4 regions of the Sodalis sp. RH14 genome follow, and region 2 is predicted to be linked to each of the others. Evidence: predicted binding sites of a transcription regulator. Region 2 holds the regulator's gene; each other region holds the start of a gene.
What was found. The regulator CRP, encoded in region 2, controls carbon source genes, mostly activating them, when cyclic AMP is high. The targets are predictions, from matches to a motif close to ATGTGANNNNNNTCACAT.
Positions count from the first base shown of each region.

Region 1 (3,120 bases), 660 kb from region 2:
TCACGGCCGAGTTCGCTTTGCATGGAGCAAATATTGATGATTTTACCCCGGTTGCGTTTGATCATGTTACGGGCAACCGCTTGTGAAACCAAAAATACCGCCGTTTGATTTACCGCGATAATATCGTTCCAGTCTTTCTCAGGAAATTCGGTAAACGGATGGCGTCGCTGGATGCCGGCATTGTTAATCAAAATATCAATAGGGCCGATATCGGACTCAATTTGCTCAATAGCGCTATTAACGGCCTGGCTTTTCGTCACATCAAATGCGACAGAATAAGCGGTATACCCTTGGTCCCGTAACTGCTGCGCCGCTTTTTCCGCGCGGGCGGCGGTAATATCATTGATGATGATTTCCGCACCCGATTGCGCCAGTCCGTTGGCCAATAAAAAACCAATGCCTTGGGCGGAGCCGGTAATCAGCGCTTTTTTATTTTTTAATGAAAAAATATCGTTCATTTTGGATCCCTATTTTCAAAAAACCAACTGTACTTTTGACGCTAACGATTTGTCCGCCGCGAAGATCAACGCCTGTTCAAGTTCGGCCTGCGGATATTCACCGGATAACAACGGCAGCGGGTCGATGGTGCCGTTGCCCAGCCAGGCCACGGCGGTATTAAATTCGGTGGTGAAACGAAAACTCCCCACCAGCCTGATTTCCTTGGCTATGACCATCATCATGGGGAACTCCGGCGTCACGCCGCCCATGCCGACCTGGACTAAGGTACCCCTGGCCCGGGTTAATTCCAGGCAGCGCGTAATGGACTGGGGATGGCCCGAGGCTTCGAACGCGATATCGAAGTAGCCTTTTTGATCGGCATACGCGGAGAAATCACCGGCCGCCGCATGCAGGGTTTTGGTGGCGCCCATTTGGGCGGCGATATCCAGGCAACGCTGGCTCAGGTCGGCGCAGATGATTTCCCGCGCGCCCGAGGCCTTGGCGGCCGCCACCAGCAAGCTGCCGATAGGCCCGACGCCGGAGACAAAAACGGTTTTACCCTTAACGTCCCCGGCCTGATTCACGGCGTGAATGGCCACCGCCAGCGGTTCGGCAAAAGCCATGACGCGTTCATCGAGGGCATTGTCAAAGGGGATGCATTGTTCCGTATCCACGACTTTAAATTGCGTGAATCCGCCATCCACATGCGGGAAATACATGGCGCTGCCGAAAAAGCGCATATTAATACATTGATTTTCCTCACCGGACAGGCAATATTTACACTGTTTACAGGGCTTGCTGGGGTTAATGGCCACGCTCTGGTTAACGGATAACCCCGGGGCATCGCTTTTTACCACATGGCCGATAACTTCGTGCCCCAGAATCATGGGCTGGCGCACTTTGAAATTTCCGACCGCACCCTCCTGGTAATAATGCAGATCGGATCCGCAAATCCCGCCGCGGGATATTTTAACCAAGGTCCCCTGGCCGGAATATTCTACGTTTTGCGCCACCACGGCAACGGCTTTTTTTCCGGTAACCACGCAAGACTGGGTATCAACGTTCATTTTTATTTCCTCAACGGTAATGTCGTTGAGGTGCAGTTAAACGGCTATGGATGTGCAAAACTGTGATGGATGTCACTTAAAAATGATGTAACGAAAATGATGTAACGCATAACGTGATTGACTTAATAAAAAGCAACCTCCGTTCAAAATGAACAAGAAATAATGTGAATAACCCGGTATGGTAAATTGGCCGCTAAATAGATGCTAATTATGTTATTAGGTATTTGCTATCCCTCATTATTACGGATCGCGAGAGTACGCCTCTGATAAACAGGCGATAGTTACCGCCGCCGCCTGTCCAGGCATTGTCGGTTGCCGGTGCTGGCTTTATGTATGCTTGGCCATTGGGTTCTATTTTTTATTTTTATGGATTTTATAGCGCGTTATATTCCGCAGGGAATCATTTATCAATTAAGCGCGTCCCAAATCATTGAGGCGCCCGCCACCAGCATCATGGCGTCAATCAGGCGGTTAAAGGTTTTTTCAGCCATTTTCACCAAGAATATTTTACCGATGTACATGCCGGCAACCAGCGTACCGCCTACCATCAGGCCACTGATAACGACGGACCGCGGCAGGGCGCCGATGGCCCCGAACGCCGATGCCTTGGCAAGGTAGATAGCAAAGGAGGCGGCCGCTTCCGTCGACAGCAGCGCGCCTTTTGTCAGCCCATACCCGGCAAAAAGGGGGATGGTCAGCGGGCCCGTGGAGAAAACCACCCCGGTGAGGTAACCGACCAGTGCGCCCGCCAGCGCCAGTTGCATGGGGTTGAGCGTTATTGCCCGGGCATTGGCCCAGTGGCGCGCCGGGATCAGCAGGAAGAAAAACAGGCCGATGCAGAAGTTGGAGAGGGGCGCAGGCATCAGCCACAGCGTATTGGCGCCCAGGACGGCGGCGGGGATACCCGGCAGGGAATACCACAGAAAGGCCCTGATATTGATGTCCCTGCGCCACATAAGCACACGCGAAACATTACCCATAATGGCGGCGATGGCCATGATGGGAACCGCGGCCTTGGGACCAAAGGTATACGCCAGCGCCGGCAACAGCATGATGGAAGCGCCTGTGCCCACCATGCCGCTGATGATGCCGGCCGCTATTCCAATAATGACAATGATCAGATACATCACGCCGGCACGTCCTTTTTCAGGGGGTAGTAACCATGATGATAGCGATCAGAAATGGAATGGCTCGTGATAAAATATCACGCAATAGTGATAAAAAAGGACTGGTTATGCATTCACTCCCACCCCTGGCGGCATTACGGGCATTTTTGGTTGCATGCCATGCCGGCAGCTATACCGCCGCCGCCAAAGAATTATGTATTACCCATGGGGCGGTCAGCCGCCATATGCAGGTGGTTGAAAAATGGTTCGGCGTTAATTTATTCAGCCGGGAAGGCCAGCGACGCGTGCCGACGCCTTACGCCCTGACGCTGGCCCGGGAGCTGGGGAGCGCGTTTGATAACCTGTCCGACATCGCCCTGCGCTACGGCAACGGTGGACGTAATAATGTCTTTAATGTCAGCGTGCCGACCACACTGTGCCTGAAATGGCTGCTGCCCCGCCTCGATGATTTTTATACGCGCTTTCCCCAGGCAAATTTGCAGATTTCC
Region 1 is NZ_CP178739.1:5,877,448-5,880,567, forward strand. It holds gene idnO (gluconate 5-dehydrogenase) at 1-458, opposite strand, end outside; gene idnD (L-idonate 5-dehydrogenase) at 474-1,505, opposite strand; gene ACL2XQ_RS26715 (sulfite exporter TauE/SafE family protein) at 1,913-2,632, opposite strand; gene ACL2XQ_RS26720 (LysR substrate-binding domain-containing protein) at 2,740-3,120, shown strand, end outside.
Region 1: the regulator CRP is predicted to act here: its motif matches at 1,566-1,583, upstream of idnD (L-idonate 5-dehydrogenase).

Region 2 (3,120 bases):
CGCTGCTGGTTGTCGGCCATCAGGTCGCGGCGGTAAAGCGGGCGCTGGGTACGCAGCAGCCGGGCGATACGGCTGAAATGGTAATAACAAAACTGTCCGACCGGATTATCCGGATGCCGGTCGGCAATTTTTTCCAGGGCCGACAGCGCGGTGGCCATGTTAAAACGCCCCGGCTGCCGGTGATAGAGAATATCATCCGCCAGTACCCGCAACCGCGCGGCAATCAGCCGGGCGTTATAGCGGATAACCGCCTCGGCGTGGCTTTGCGCCACCAGTTTTTGTACTTCGTCCGGCTGGTGCAGGCTGACGGCGATATGCTCCTGCAAATCCAGCGCCACCTGGAAAGAACGCAGCAGGCGTTTGTACTGCAGCTGATCATTGGCCGACAGCATATAAAGCTGCTGGTATACCTGGGCAATCAGATCAATCACCGCCTGCTGGCGGGCAAACAGCGGCGGCAGGGCGGTTTCCGGATCGGTATGCTGTGTCAGCAGGGTATATTTCGCCTCGATATAATCCGCCAGCTCCCGATACAGCAGGCTAAGCGATTCCCGCATCGGCTGCTCCTTCCACAACCGGAACCACAGGGCGTTGAACAGCCCGTACCAGGCGGTGCCGGCAATATACAGCAGCGGCGGCACGGCGGGCGGCACATTGCCGGCCAGCCCCAGGGTAAAGATGGCGGCGATAAGCGCGGCGGGCAATAAACGGCCGTGCAGCGGGCTGATTTCACCGGTAACGCCGAACAGCAGCGCCAGGCCGAGCATCACCAAGGGCAACGGCACCGGCACGGCCAACAGCACCTGGATCAGCACGCTGCTCAGCGCGAACAGCACGCCGCCGACGGCCAGTCGCTTGAAAAACCGTTTATGCAGGGTATCGAGGCCGGCGATATTGCAGCAGGCAGGGACCAACGAAAACAGCAGGCCGTTTTGCAAGCTGCCGAATAACAGGCCGGCGGCCACCGGCAGGCATAGCACGATGGTTTGCCGCAGGGCATAGTTTACTTCAGGGTGGTAGATTAACCGGCGCCACATACTGTCAGCAAAAAAAGCGTGGTACGAAGCACCACGCCTGTATAACGGGGCTATCAGCGCGTGCCGTAAACAACAATGGTTTTACCGTGCGCGGATATAAGATTTTGATCTTCGAGCATTTTAAGAATACGTCCTACCGTCTCGCGGGAACAGCCGACAATCTGGCCGATTTCCTGACGGGTGATTTTTATCTGCATGCCGTCGGGGTGGGTCATGGCGTCGGGTTGTTTCGCCAGGTTCAACAGGGTTTGCGCTATGCGTCCGGTAACGTCCAGGAATGCCAGGTTGCCGACTTTTTCCGACGTTACCTGTAAACGACTGGCCATTTGCGCCGACAGGCGCATCAGGATATCCGGATTCACCTGAATCAGCTGCCGGAATTTTTTATACGAAATCTCGGCGACTTCACAGGCGGTTTTCGCCCGTACCCAGGCACTGCGTTCCTGACCTTCCTCGAATAGGCCGAGCTCACCGATGAAATCTCCCTGGTTAAGATAGGAGAGAATCATCTCTTTGCCTTCTTCATCCTTAATCAGCACCGCCACGGCGCCCTTAACGATGTAGTAAAGCGTTTCAGCCTTTTCACCCTGATGTATAAGTGTACTCTTCGATGGATACTTATGAATATGGCAATGAGACAGGAACCATTCGAGAGTCGGGTCTGTTTGCGGTTTGCCGAGAACCATTCGCTGTTATCCTCTTTTGTCATCGCTATCCCAGGTTCGGGACATCGTATTCCCTGTTACGGCGCTTGTATTATTCACTCTGACTCCGCGTTTAAACGGAGCGACGTAAGGGAACTTATTAGGGTCTGGTAATGTGATGTTCCGATCGATCTCTTGCCCTTTCATTATCATGAGGCCGATCCAGCCTTGTTTTTAGCATAGGTTTGAAGCAGTGTCTTCTGTTGTCTTGCTTCAGCATGAAGTATGTTCAGTAACATTGCCAGTTTTCCAACAAAAATGTAGTCTGCTGGAAAGCTTTTCATCAGGAGTATCATAATGCAGGCACGGGTCAAATGGGTAGAAGGGTTGTCTTTCATGGGCGAATCCGCCTCGGGCCACCAGGTTTTGATGGATGGGAACGCGGGCGAAAAAGCGCCCAGCCCAATGGAAATGGTATTGATGTCGGTCGGCGGCTGCAGCGCCATTGATGTGGTATCGATTTTACACAAAGCGCGGCAGGACGTCCGGGACTGCGAGGTCAAACTCACCTCCGAGCGCCGCGACGAGGCGCCGCGCCTGTTTACCCATATCAACCTGCATTTTATCGTCACCGGCGCCGGGCTGACCGACAAGGCGGTGGAGCGGGCGGTGACGCTATCGGCGGAAAAATACTGCTCGGTCTCACTGATGCTCGGCGCGTCGGTCAATATGACCCACAGCTTTGAAGTGCGCGACGAACACCACGCCCCCGCCGCCTAACCGGCCCGCCAACACCGCACTCAAACCCGGCGTGTTCAAGGGAGAGCGCGCCAATGGGGTCGAATCGGGCATGGTTTCTCTGCCCGACCGAGCGCCCCATGGCACGGTATGCCCGCCAACACCGCACTCAAACCCGGCGTGTTCAAGGGAGAGCATGCCGATGGGGTCGAATCGGGCGTGGTGTTCCCGCCCGACCGAGCGCCCCACGGTATGCTAGGCCCGCCAACACCGCAGCGAATCCTGGCGTGTTCAAGGGAGAGCATGCCGATGGGGTCGAATCGGGCGTGGTGTTCCCGCCCGACCGAGCGCCCCACGGTATGCTAGGCCCGCCAACACCGCAGCGAATCCTGGCGTGTTCAAGGGAAAGCATGCCGATGGGGTCGAATCGGGCGTGGTGTTCCCGCCCGAGGCCTCGAGTTTACTTAATTTCCTTTCCTTCCAGCAACTGCTGTACCAGCGGCCCCATAATCAGCTCCATCGCCAGCCCCATCTTGCCCCCGGGCACCACCAGCGTATTAATATTGGAAATAAAGGAGCCTTGCAGCATCGCCAGCAGATAAGGCAGGTCGATATGCGCCAGGCTACGGAAATGAATAACGACAAAACTTTCGTCAAGTGAGGGAATCGCCTTGGCGGCGAAAGGGTTCGACGTGTCGACG
Region 2 is NZ_CP178739.1:5,217,728-5,220,847, reverse strand. It holds gene ACL2XQ_RS23905 (YccS/YhfK family putative transporter) at 1-1,037, opposite strand, end outside; gene crp (cAMP-activated global transcriptional regulator CRP) at 1,091-1,723, opposite strand; gene ACL2XQ_RS23895 (hypothetical protein) at 1,891-2,079, opposite strand; gene ACL2XQ_RS23890 (OsmC family protein) at 2,039-2,461, shown strand; gene ACL2XQ_RS23885 (phosphoribulokinase) at 2,880-3,120, opposite strand, start outside.

Region 3 (3,120 bases), 2.0 Mb from region 2:
TTGCCGAACCAGGGCCAGCAGACGGGCACGCCGCCGCGAATGGCCACGCCATCCTTGAATTCGCTGCCGTCGCTTAACCACAGCACCGGTTCTTCGCCTGCGGGCTGCCAGGCCACCAGATGGGCGCCCTGCAGGGTAACCGCCGCCTTGACGCGCGGATGATCGATGACGATAACCGGCAGTTCATCCATCTGACGCAAGCTGATGGAGGATGAGAGCTGCTCTTTGACGGGTAACGCAAAAACAGAGTTATGCATACATGAGCCTTGTGAAGTTAAGCATTGGAATCAAATAAAAAGGGCGACATTGCTGTCGCCCCATAAGCCGTTCTTTATCGACAATGATTACTTGGCGATATGGGAAATCAGATCCAGTACTTTATTGGAATAACCCGTTTCGTTATCGTACCAGGCTACCAATTTTACAAAATTCTTGTTCAGCGCGATGCCGGCTTTGGCGTCAAATACCGACGTCAGTTTTTCGCCGTTGAAATCGGTGGAAACCACGTCTTCATCGGTGTAGCCCATTACGCCTTTCAGTTCGCCTTCGGACGCTGCTTTCATCGCTGCGCAGATTTCTTCATACGTTGCGCTTTTTTCAATGCGCGCGGTTAAATCGACAACGGAAACGTTCGGGGTCGGAACACGGAAGGACATGCCGGTCAGTTTACCGTTCAGCTCGGGGATAACTTTACCCACGGCCTTGGCGGCGCCGGTTGAGGACGGAATGATGTTCTGGGACGCGCCGCGGCCGCCGCGCCAGTCTTTATGGGACGGGCCGTCGACGGTTTTCTGCGTTGCGGTGGTGGCGTGTACGGTGGTCATCAGCGCTTCAACGATACCGAATTTATCGTTAAGGACTTTGGCCAGCGGCGCCAGGCAGTTGGTGGTACAGGAAGCGTTGGACACGATATCCTGGCCATCATAGGATTTATGGTTCACGCCCATGACGAACATCGGGGTATTGTCCTTGGAAGGGCCCGTCAGGACCACTTTCTTGGCGCCGGCGGTGATGTGCTTGCGGGCGGTTTCGTCGGTCAGGAAGATGCCGGTGGCTTCTGCAACCACGTCAACGCCAACGTCACCCCATTTCAGGTTAGCCGGATCTCTCTCAGCGGTAACACGGATGGTTTTGCCGTTTACAACCAGATGGCCGTCTTTCACTTCCACGGTACCGTCGAAACGACCGTGAGTTGAATCATACTTCAGCATGTAAGCCATATAGTCGGCGTCTAACAGGTCATTGATGGCGACGATTTCGACATCGTCACGTTCCTGCGCAGCACGGAAAACAATACGGCCGATACGGCCAAAACCGTTGATACCTACTTTGATAGTCATATATTCCACCAGCTAATTATTAGTGAATAAAAGGTTACTTGTAAACTTACAAAAACCTCGCGCAGCGTCAAGCGGAATCGTGTCAATTATTGCTGCAAATCAAACGTAATCACACCATTTGAACGTAAATTGTCCGTTCCGCCGCCCGCACAGCTACGAATAAGATGGGGGCCGTAGCCCGCCATTTAAACTGCACCTGGCAGCTAAATGTGACATGCATCACACTTACCGCTCACGTCGTTTCTCGCCCTCTAGTTTAAGCTAAAAATCATCCCGGTGTTGTTAATTATTTGTTATAATAAGCCGGTTCAAAACCCTTATCATTCATTCACCGCCTGAGAATCGCACGTATGGCTAAAAATGATCCCGATCGCATCGTCCCCGACCATCTGACCGATATGCAGCGCCACGTCACGCAGGAGCGGGGCACCGAGCCGCCTTATAGCGGTAAGTTGCTGGAAAATAAGCGCACCGGCCAGTACCACTGCCTGTGCTGCAACGCGCCGCTGTTTTTTTCTGCAACCAAATATGACTCCGGCTGCGGCTGGCCGAGTTTTTACGAGCCGGTTAACGAGTCCGCCATCCGTTATCTGGACGACAACTCCCATGGTATGCATCGCGTGGAGATCCGCTGCGGCAATTGCGATGCCCATCTCGGGCACGTATTCCCGGACGGGCCGCAGCCCGGCGGCGCCCGTTTTTGCGTTAACTCCGCTTCGCTGCGTTTTAAGGACCAGGAAAATGGCGAAGAAATCGACGGCTGATTCGCATGTAACACACCCGCGCGTATCGCTGCCGGCGGAGGCAAGCTTTATCGATTCAGCTAATTATTCTTATGATAAGGAATAAATCGTGGACGTTGATGCGCTACTGGCTAACCTGACGCCTGACATCTACCAGCGCCTGAAAACGGCGGTGGAACTGGGCAAATGGCCCGACGGCGTTCCCCTGACCGCCGAACAAAAGGATAACTGCCTGCAAATGGTGATGCTGTGGCAGGCGCGTCATAATCATCAGCCGGAGCATATGAGCATCGGCACCGACGGGCAAATCGTGATGAAAAGCAAGCGCGAGCTGCTTGAGGAGCTGACCGGGCGACCGGTGGCGCGTATCAAGCCCGAATAGCGCGGCCATCCCGGCAGGCGCGGCCGCGTCACCATGCCGGGAAACGCCTATCCTTCGCCGGCGCCGCTTCGCGCTCAGACGCCGCGCATCATCTCATCCAGGGTCACCAGCCTGGCGCCGTGGCGGCGCATTTCCTCCAGCGCCCTTTGGCTGTCGCCGGCGTCCAGGTTGACGCCGCGGCATCCTTCGGTGAGCACGTCGGTGCGATAGCCCAGCGACAGCGCGTCAAGCACGGTGAACTTTACGCAATAGTCGGTCGCCAGCCCCATCACCGTCAGATGGGTGATATCCAGGGCGCGCAGCCAGTCATCCAGTTCGGTCTGCTGGCGATGGCCGTTATCAAAAAACGCGCTGTAGCTGTCTATCTCGGGCTGGCGGCCCTTGAGGATCTTCTTGTCAATCCATTGCTGGTGCAACTGCGGGTGCAACTGCGCCCCGGGGGTATCCTGTACGCAGTGCACCGGCCACCATACCTGGCTGAGACCGTCCAGCATGCCGGTATCGCCCACCCGGGCTCCGGCGTTGACCGCAAAACTGCCGTGCTGGCGTGGATGCCAGTCCAGCGAGGCCGCCACCGGGAAACCCGACCGGCGGCAAAAGGCCATCGCCTGGTTGGCGACGCTTATCACCGCGTCTCCCTCGGCGACCGCCAGCG
Region 3 is NZ_CP178739.1:3,222,248-3,225,367, reverse strand. It holds gene ACL2XQ_RS14675 (D-hexose-6-phosphate mutarotase) at 1-257, opposite strand, end outside; gene gapA (glyceraldehyde-3-phosphate dehydrogenase) at 345-1,340, opposite strand; gene msrB (peptide-methionine (R)-S-oxide reductase MsrB) at 1,691-2,104, shown strand; gene ACL2XQ_RS14660 (YeaC family protein) at 2,193-2,465, shown strand; gene pncA (bifunctional nicotinamidase/pyrazinamidase) at 2,540-3,120, opposite strand, start outside.
Region 3: the regulator CRP is predicted to act here: its motif matches at 1,548-1,565, upstream of msrB (peptide-methionine (R)-S-oxide reductase MsrB).

Region 4 (3,120 bases), 470 kb from region 2:
CGGTGCGAGGCTGACCGCCAAATCGTTATATTTTTTCTCTGCATCCGCATAATTCTTTTGCAGCAAGGCTAATGCCTCATCGGTGCCTTTTAATTGCAAATTAAAGGAATTGTCTTTAATTAAAATATAGGCCAATACAAAATCATTGAGTTGATTATCCATATCGGTGCCAAACGTCTGGTTTAGCAAGGCGGTTTTAAAGGGGCCTATGGCGTCCTGGTTATGGAGTTCGTCCAGTTGGGCGCGGATAGCGACCATTTTTTTGGAAAAAACACTCATGTTTTCCAGAGATTTATTAAAATCTCCCAGATAGCGGGCAATGCTATCCAGGCTTGCCATCGATTCTTTATCCCATGACAGTGCCTGGGCTTGGTGGGTGAGCGCGGCGGCGTCATCGATAAAGCCGGCCATGACTTTACGCACCGCGTCGTCGGACGAGTAAAGGTATTTAACGCGGTTGACTTTAACCTGGAAAACATCAATATTTATATTATATACCAGATTGGTCTTTTCATAAATATCGCGAATTTCCTTGAACCGTTGGACGCTGAGGCCTGATGCAATCACGACCAGCAATAAGACAATACCGAAGCCTAAAAAAAGTTTATGTGACACTTTAATGCTATTTATTTTACTTATTAAACTTGTCATTTCTGTTTCCCATATAAATGTCACAAATCAAACTGTGTAATACCTGAGATAAATGTCCTGCCTAGCTATCGGCAAATTTTTCCGCTTCTTTAGGTTATTTTCCGCGGAATGAGAGAATGGACAGTAAAAATATCGATGCAGAGTGGTGCGGCGGCGGTAGGGCGGTTGTTGTGGGAATTATGGGGATTCGCTCATGCCACCCTGTGCTTTGCGTGATGGCGTTAAGCCCAAATTTTGTCTTTTGCCCGTGCTGATATGCGGATGCCTGAAAAAAATAGTGCAACTGTCCAATAGATGATGATGACTCAATCTTGACGGGTAATGCCTCGGCTTACCGATTGCAAATGAACGTTGGGAAATAATTACCGCTATTTTGTTAATAAAGAAGCAGAACATATATTTTCGCCTGCCGCATGGCGGAAATAGAATAGCCGCTTTCACAAAAGAGCGAAAAAATAAACCGGATGACTGTCACGTCGCTTACCCGGCCGCATTGGCCTGGGATTTCCCCACCTCCGGCAAGAGTAGCTATACTAAAAGCCTATGGGTAACAAACAGGAGGATGCAGATGACTATTCATAAACACGGACAGGCACATTGGGAAGGCGATATCAAGCAGGGTAAGGGCACCATCTCCACGGAAAGCGGCGCCTTAAGCCAGCAACCCTATGGCTTCAATACCCGCTTTGAAGGTAAACCCGGCACCAATCCCGAAGAGCTTATCGGCGCCGCCCACTCGGCCTGTTTTTCCATGGCGCTATCCTTGATGCTGGGCGAGAAGGGATACACTGCGCAGAGTATTGATACCAAAGCCGATGTTTCCCTTGATAAGGTGGGCGGCGGCTACGGCATCACTAAAATCGCCCTGGACAGCAGCGTGGTAGTGCCAGGGATCGATAAACAGGAATTTGACGCCATTATCCAGCAGGCAAAAGAAAACTGCCCGGTGTCCAAGGTCCTAAAGGCTGACATTACGCTGACCTACCAGTTAAAAAACTGAATCGGCAGCACGACCTGATCCGCACCCCGTCTATCAGGGCGGGGTTTGCGCCACCGCTTTACCACGCAGTGGGTTTCCCCTCCCTACGCCGCATACCGCGTTTCGCCGCGCCGCCAAAGCCCTTGCTCTTCCTTTACCCGCCTGAAGGCAAGTACCCGGATGCGCTGGTTTAATGTGATGTTCATCACAAAAATCATGCTATGCTTACCGGTCTTTCCGTAAGGAAACTATCACGACGAGGTATGGGTATGATTACCGGTATGCGTATAGCGACCGTGCTGCAAATGATCCTGAATATCGGCCTGCTGTTCCTGGCGGCGATCCTGATCGTTTTTATGGGTAAGGAAACCGTTCTTCTGGCCAGGGTGTTGCTGGTAAACGGCGAACTGGCGTCTTACTACCAGATGATTGAAGGCATCGTCATTTATTTTCTGTATTTTGAGTTTATCGCCCTGATTGTGAAGTATTTCCAGTCCGGGTATCACTTTCCGCTGCGCTACTTTGTCTATATCGGCATCACGGCGATTATCCGCCTGATTATCGTCGATCATAAAGATCCGCAGGATACGCTGTATTATTCGGCCGCCATATTAATCCTGGTGGTAACGCTGTGGCTGGTCAACAGTAACCGGCTTAAGCGCGAATAGCCCCGTCAGTGATGCGGACTGCCCATGATTAGCGCTTCCCCCAAGCCTGGCGATCGTCGCCTGGATGAAAACGTGCCGGCGCCGGACATCATCCGGCCTGCTTTTACATGATAAAAACGCGCCATGGCGCATTGGTGGGCGAGGGTAGGGCAAGGAGCCTTCAGTAATAGGCCGCTAAGCATTGCAAAATCCCCTTGCCGCTATTGGCCAATGACGGATATCCCTGCAATAATTTGTCAATAACATCATGATTAAGCTCAGGCAAGCCGGCGTGCTTTAGATAGTTACTTAAATGCATTATAACCAATGAAATATAAAATTTTTTATTGATCGATGCGGCATTAAATACCGTATTTGCGCATTCCAACGTCAGATAAAAATTTTCCCCCGTAAAATTTTTCTTAGGGAATATCAGTTTATACATTTTTTTCTTTTTATTTGGCTCACAATAATAAGATGCATAGAAATTATTACCTAATATAGGGTAATGCATATTTATTTGGTCCATCAGTTTTAACGGGATATCGTTAAATTCATTATCATCTTTATCTGTGACAGTGGTGATGGACAGCCTGCCGGATGCCGCGTGAAAGTTTAAAGCAGGGTTATCACTATCATCGATAAGGTTGGTATTTTTGAGCAGTTCTATCGTCCCGCTATCGCCGTCGAGCAAAATCGGCAGATAAAGGTGTTTTTCATGCGGCAGCAAAACGCTTATATCATAATATTTTTTATGTAGTTCTTGTTTTAAACATTCATATGAACGACAGGCGAAACCTGGGTTTCCCTTGCCGGGGGTATTATCGCCATCGGCGAAGTTTG
Region 4 is NZ_CP178739.1:4,744,294-4,747,413, reverse strand. It holds gene ACL2XQ_RS21615 (methyl-accepting chemotaxis protein) at 1-651, opposite strand, end outside; gene ACL2XQ_RS21610 (OsmC family protein) at 1,220-1,651, shown strand; gene psiE (phosphate-starvation-inducible protein PsiE) at 1,900-2,298, shown strand; gene ACL2XQ_RS21600 (hypothetical protein) at 2,459-3,120, opposite strand, start outside.
Region 4: the regulator CRP is predicted to act here: its motif matches at 1,824-1,841, upstream of psiE (phosphate-starvation-inducible protein PsiE).